DNA from 2 places in the Virgibacillus ainsalahensis genome. Region 2 is predicted to be linked to the other one. Evidence: predicted binding sites of a transcription regulator. Region 2 holds the regulator's gene; the other holds the start of a gene.
What was found. Region 2 encodes LexA, which represses DNA repair genes until DNA is damaged. Its sites were predicted from a motif close to CGAACATATGTTCG; they were not measured.

Region 1: the regulator LexA is predicted to act here: its motif matches at 2,107-2,120, upstream of uvrB (excinuclease ABC subunit UvrB).

What each region holds. Positions count from the first base shown of each region.
Region 1 covers NZ_AP043943.1:1,072,064-1,075,504, forward strand. The annotation lists gene ACZ427_RS04980 (S41 family peptidase) at 1-572, shown strand, start outside; gene ACZ427_RS04985 (PDZ domain-containing protein) at 702-1,883, shown strand; gene uvrB (excinuclease ABC subunit UvrB) at 2,187-3,441, shown strand, end outside.
Region 2 covers NZ_AP043943.1:1,620,377-1,623,817, reverse strand. The annotation lists gene tkt (transketolase) at 1-399, opposite strand, end outside; gene ACZ427_RS07740 (DUF896 domain-containing protein) at 536-769, opposite strand; gene ACZ427_RS07735 (YneB family resolvase-like protein) at 875-1,513, opposite strand; gene lexA (transcriptional repressor LexA) at 1,797-2,420, shown strand; gene ACZ427_RS07725 (ketopantoate reductase family protein) at 2,602-3,441, opposite strand, start outside.

The DNA.
Region 1 (3,441 bases), 550 kb from region 2:
ACTCTGAATTAGATAAGGAAAAAGATTATCCAATCAGTGTACTGATTGATGAAGGGAGTGCCTCTGCCTCCGAGATTCTTGCAGTCGCCATGAAAGAAATGGGAAATGATGTCGTTGGTCAGAATAGTTATGGAAAAGGAACCGTGCAACAAGCGGTCCCATTAGGTGATGGCAGTTCCATTAAGTTGACCACATTTAAATGGCTTTCTCCAAATGGAGAATGGATTAATGAAAAAGGCGTGAAACCTACAATCGAAGTTTCACAACCTGAGTATTTTTACACCAATCCTGTCCAAATTGAAGAGCCTCTGACTTATGATCAAACGGCTGAAGCAATCGGCAATATTCAAAAACTGTTGACTGGATTGGGTTATGATCCGGAACGTACGGATGGTTATTTTAGTAAGGAAACTGAAGAAGCAGTAAAGGAGTTTCAAGCTGATAATGACCTTGAGACAACTGGAGAAGTGGATGAAGAAACAGCTAGTATAATCCAAACGAAAGTTGTTGAAAAGATCCGCGATGGGGAAGATGATCAGCAAATGGATAAAGCATTAAGTGAATTATATTAATAATTAAATCCGCGGGTCGCCCTCGCGGATTTCAATTTTTAGCAGAAAAAGACATAAATCATGCAGGAGAAAATTCGACAAGTATCGAATATATTAAAAGTATGAGTTATATTAAGAAGGTGATAGTCAATGACACAGGTATGGGGTGTCGAAATCCTGCAAGGCATTGGGAAGGTATTTTTGAATCCGTTGCTTTATTGGATTCTCTTATTAGTCATTCTGACAGGTTATAAGCGAATAAAAAAAGAGCGAAAGCATTTTGGTATTAAAGTATTTGATCTATTTTCAGAATGGAAAAACACGTGGGTTCCTTCAATTGTGACCGGTATTATTGTTTCAGTTGCAGCATTAGGCATTGGTATGGTATTTACATATGAAACAGTTCTATTGTTGAGTATTGTCATTATTATCTTGAGTTTGACCTTAAAATTCACATTACTCTCAGCAAGTTATACCATTGGAATAACGTATGTATTGCTTTTATTTTTGCTGGCATTTATGGAGAATCAATCGTACATTAATACAGACTTGTTTTCACAAATAAATTTTACCGGTTTGGTCATTTTATTGGGAGTTTTTTTGCTGGTTGAAAGCATACTCCTTAAAAGGGTAAAACGTAATGAGACATTTCCAGAACTTACTGCTGGAAGTCGCGGCGGATGGGCAGGACAGCATCATATCAGGAAAATGAGTATCATTCCATTTTTTACACTTGTACCGGCAGGCATGATTACGCCTTTTGTACCGTTCTGGCCATATTTTTCGCTGGGTGGTGAATCCTATGGTATTTTGCTTGTTCCATTTTTAATTGGTTTTGATTATAAAGTGATGGGAAGTATGCCACAGCAAGCAGCAAGAAAATTGGGAAGGTCGACCCTGTATTTAGCAGTGACCGTTCTGCTTTTAGCAATTGGTAGTGTATATGTATCCTGGCTTTCACTCTCTGCTGTGCTAGTTGCAATTATAGGCAGGGAATATATAAATTATAGGCAACGTTTGAAAGATCGTTTGGAACAGCCTTATTTTCATCAAATACAAAATAGACTAAAAGTACTTGGGGTCATACCGGGAACTCCAGCACACCGGCTTGATATCCTTGTTGGAGAAACAATTTCAAAAGTTAATGGAAAACGGGTAAGTAATAAATATGAGTTTTATCATGCATTACAGGAAAGTGGAGCCTATTTTAAGCTTGAATTATTGGATGATTCCGGTGAAATGCGATTTGTGCAAGGTGCATTTTACGAAGATAATCATCATGAGTTAGGTCTTATCTTTACAACTGCACCGCATCGTTCTGAAAAGCAATAATTCATAAAAAGCCGCTTTACAGCAGAAAGTGGCTTTTTATGTATTTATTTGCGGTTCAGCCAAACATGAATGGAACAGTTGGTGGCATTAAAGTAAATAATTAAACGATAAATAAAAAGGAAGCCTTTTATCTTTGATTCATTGATAAAAGGTTTTTACATATGAATGATTTTTTTCTGAACGTTAAGGGTAGTATGTTTGTAGAGCTGAAATGCAAAACAATCGAATATTCGTTCGTGGTTATGTTAAAATGGATAATTATATATGGTAAACTAGTGATAGATGAGATCGGAGGCTTGCGTTGTGGAAGAAAATAAATTTGAACTAGTGTCAAAATATGAGCCGGCCGGTGACCAACCGAACGCAATCAAAGAAATTACAGAAAAAGTAAAGGCCGGACAGCGGCATCAGACGTTACTTGGTGCAACAGGGACAGGTAAAACATTTACCATGTCAAACGTTGTCCAGGAAATAAACCGGCCAACATTGGTCATTGCCCATAACAAAACACTGGCAGGGCAATTATACAGCGAATTCAAGGAATTTTTTCCGGACAATGCTGTAGAATACTTTGTCAGTTTCTATGATTATTATCAACCAGAAGCATACGTCCCATCATCTGATACATTTATCGAAAAAGATGCAAGTATCAATGATGAAATCGATAAATTACGTCATTCCGCCACGTCCTCGTTATTTGAGCGTGATGATGTACTGATTGTTGCAAGTGTTTCCTGTATTTATGGGCTTGGTTCTCCTGAGGAATATGGAAGCCAGATGCTTTCAATACGAATGGGGATGGAAAAAGACAGGGACCAGTTATTACGTGATTTAGTAGATATTCAATATGCAAGGAATGATATCAATTTTCAGCGTGGTACCTTTCGTGTCCGCGGAGATTCTGTTGAAGTAATCCCTGCATCGAGGGAAGAGCGCTGTCTGCGTTTTGAGTTTTTTGGTGATGAGATTGACCGAATCCGGGAAGTAGATGCATTAACCGGGGAAATTATCGGGGATCGTGAACATGTAACAATCTTCCCTGCTTCTCACTATGTTACGCGGGAAGAAAAGTTGAAATTAGCTATAAAAAACATTGAAAAAGAGCTGGGAGAACGATTAAAAGAGTTGCGGAAAGAAAATAAACTGCTGGAAGCTCAGCGATTGGAACAACGGACCCATTATGATTTGGAAATGATGGAGGAAATGGGTTTTTGTTCAGGTATCGAAAACTATTCCAGACATTTAACACTAAGGGAGGCAGGTGCGACACCATATACCTTATTTGATTATTTGCCGGAAGATGCCCTGGTTATTATCGATGAATCACATGCCACATTGCCGCAGATTAGAGGAATGTTTAATGGTGACCAGGCAAGAAAACAGGTGCTCGTGGATCATGGCTTCCGTCTTCCTTCCGCGATGGATAACCGACCATTAACATTCCAGGAATTCGAACAAAAAACTCATCAGCTTGTTTATGTTTCTGCCACACCGGGCCCATATGAATTGGAGCATTCACCGGAAATGACAGAGCAAATTATTCGTCCGACAGGGTTGC
Region 2 (3,441 bases):
AGCTTCAGCCATTGCCATACCAACAGACATAGCAATACCTTGTCCAAGTGGTCCGGTCGTTGCTTCGACACCATCTGTATGATTCACTTCTGGGTGTCCTGGAGTTTTTGATCCCCATTGACGGAATCCTTTTAGATCATCAATCGTGACATTATAACCAGATAAATGCAGTAAGCTATATAAAAGCATTGAGCCATGACCCGCAGATAATACAAAACGGTCTCTGTTAAACCATTTGGAATTCTTTGGATTATGATTCATAAAATCTGTCCATAATGTATAGGCCATAGGTGCAGCTCCCATCGGTAAGCCCGGATGGCCTGAGTTTGCGTTTTCAATTGCATCAATAGACAATGTACGAATTGTATTTATAGATTGCTGTTCGATGTTGTTAGACATGTATTATCTCCTTTACTATTTTTAACTTGTTATTTTTTCACATATTTATTTTATAATGAAACATTGTCTTTAACAAGTGTTATGAAAAGACTTGTGTGATAAATTTATTATGGTAACGCTTTAAACCCTATATTTTCTAATGTTTTTTATTTCGGTCCTGTAGATCTTTTACCTTGTCAGGTGTAACATCATTTCCTTCAGGGTCCATTACTGTCATAGATTTAAACTGGTTTTTAAATGAACTTCGAACATTTTTTAAATATTCTTCACGAAGAACTTTCTGCTCCTCTTTTTCTTTAGCAGTCAACCCTTCTTCCTTTGACTTTTTTGACAGTTGATTAATCCGTTCGATTTTTTCTTTTGATAACATATGATAGGAACCTCCTTAATAGAGACGTAATTTCAAAAAAAGTTCAGAAATATTTCAATCATAATTATTTCTGAACTTTTATATTACCCTTCCTATATATGAGAATCAAGTATTTTGAAATTCCTTAAATCTTCGGTGCACAGTTGCTTTTGATACAGAAAATCCAAGGTTATTTAACGTTTTTGTGATTTCCTCAAATGTAAGATCGTTTGCTCTTAGTCGTACTACTTCTTCAATAGGGAAAGGTATTCGTTCTCTTCCAGATGCTTTATCCTGATTAGATAAATTTCTGGTTGGATCGTATCCTTCACTGACTGCTTTTTTCATTCCTCTCCTGATTTTGGCGTTATGGATTTTTCGTTGATATTCTTCCACAATACCGACGATTTGCAGAACCATCGAATCTGATTCAGATAATTCTAATTCCCCGTCATGTATAGCGGTATATATTAATATATTTAATTTCTGCAACTGATGGAATAAGGCGATCTTTGTATTTCCACGTCCTAATCTCGTCTCATCCTGTATTAATAGACAGTCTGCATCACCGGAAGAGAAGTGATCCAGCATTTGAAAAATCCCTTCCCGATCAATCTCATATCCGCTCGCCTGTTCTTCTATACATTCCGTTACTGTAAAATTATAACGAACCGCCAAATCTTCCAATTCCTGCTTTTGTCTGGCCAATGATGTTTCCTGCTCTGTTTTATTTGTACTGACCCTGCAATATATTATAACGTTCACAACAAAAACTCCTTCTTATAAACAATCAACTGGTTATCATAGCAAAGTATAAAAACCCTAACATTATTATAAATGCAACTAAATAAAATGCGTCTGTTTTTGTTATTTTTTCAAACATATCAACATGCCTCCTATTAGTTTTAGAACCTTTGTTCTGGTCGTGATTATAGTATACACGAACATACGGTCCTGTCAATCTCTTTCTCGAACTTACGTTTGTTTTTTTGAAACATAGATGGTAAACTATCATTAATAAATACTATATGTGCGAGGTGTTTGATAGATGAATAAGCTTTCAAAAAGACAGCAGCTGATTCTTGATTATATAAAAGATGAAGTCAGTAAAAAGGGATATCCACCTTCAGTACGTGAAATTGCAGAAGCGGTAGGTCTTGCTTCCAGCTCTACGGTCCATGGACATCTTTCAAGAATTGAAAGTAAAGGATATATAAGAAGAGATCCTACCAAACCAAGAGCAATTGAGGTATTGGATTTATCAGAGGACAGTAATATTCCTAAGGAAGAAGCAAGATATGCACCGGTTATTGGTAAAGTAACAGCAGGTCTCCCAATCACTGCAGTTGAGAATATTGAAGAATTTATCCCCTTACCTAGTTCAAGTGCAAGTCCTGATGATAAATTATTTATTCTTGTTATTGATGGTGACAGTATGGTAGAAGCAGGCATTTTAAACGGTGATATGGTCATTGTAAAGCAGCAGAATATAGCACAAAACAGTGATATTGTAGTTGCAATGACCGATGAAAATGAAGCAACCGTTAAGCGTTTCTTTAAAGAAAAAGATCATATTCGCCTACAGCCGGAAAATGCAACAATGGACCCTTTAATCTATGATAATGTAACCATTCTTGGAAAGGTTATTGGGTTATACCGAAACATTCATTAAAAAAGCCGCCAGACAGGCAGCTTTTTTATTTTCTCTATGTATAGAAGTGAAACGATAGTAAGTTGTACTGAATTTCTACAGTCACATGGACAATAAGTTTTCTATTCTTAAATTTTCTGAAAGCATTAACTCTCAAAATATGCTTTGAATACTTTATTTCTATCTTATTTTCCGAAGTTGGTTAATTAGCCTTTTCAGTATCTGTAGTAAGTTTTTGCATGTCATATGTATTTTCAATTGTACTAATTAAATCATATAATGCCTCAGTATAAGGAACCTCCACATTTACTTCTCGAGCTTTTTTTACAATTCCACCGTTAATGAATTCATTTTCCGTTTTCCTTTTGTTAACAATATCTGTAGACATTGATGTAAAATGATTTTTATGAATTCTAAATATTGTTGTTAAATTATTTATAACTGTTTCTTCTGAAGCTGCTACTCCGTGAGCATTTGCAACTGCAACAGCTTCTTTTGCAATTGTGTAAACAAGATGTTTCCCTTGTTCAGTAACAGCTATTTCTCCACATGTTATTCTGCACACAGCGGTAGTTGAATTAATTGCTGCATTAAAAGCAACTTTTTCCCAAATGGATACCATTATATCTGGAACAATTTGACTATTTAGACCTGCATCTTGAAATGCGTCATTAATGATAGATAGCATTTTATTTTCTTTGCCATTTGCGGACATAATTTTTGTATATCCTGAACCATGTGAACTGATATGTCCAATTCTCTTGATATCACTTGGATGATTTGTAACTCCGACAATAATGTGATCGTTTGGGACATATTCATTGATTAATTCTATATTCCCTAGTCCATTTTGAAGAGTAAGCACATAAGTATCTCTACCTAAAAATTTTTTTGCCGACTCTAAAGCAGATCTTGAATAGACTGTTTTTGTAAATAAAATGACTAAATCTACATCTTCTTTTATATTTTCTGCAAACGCAGCCTTGATAGGAATCAAATGGTCTCCATCATCAGCTTCTAGATATAAACCTAGGTTATTTAT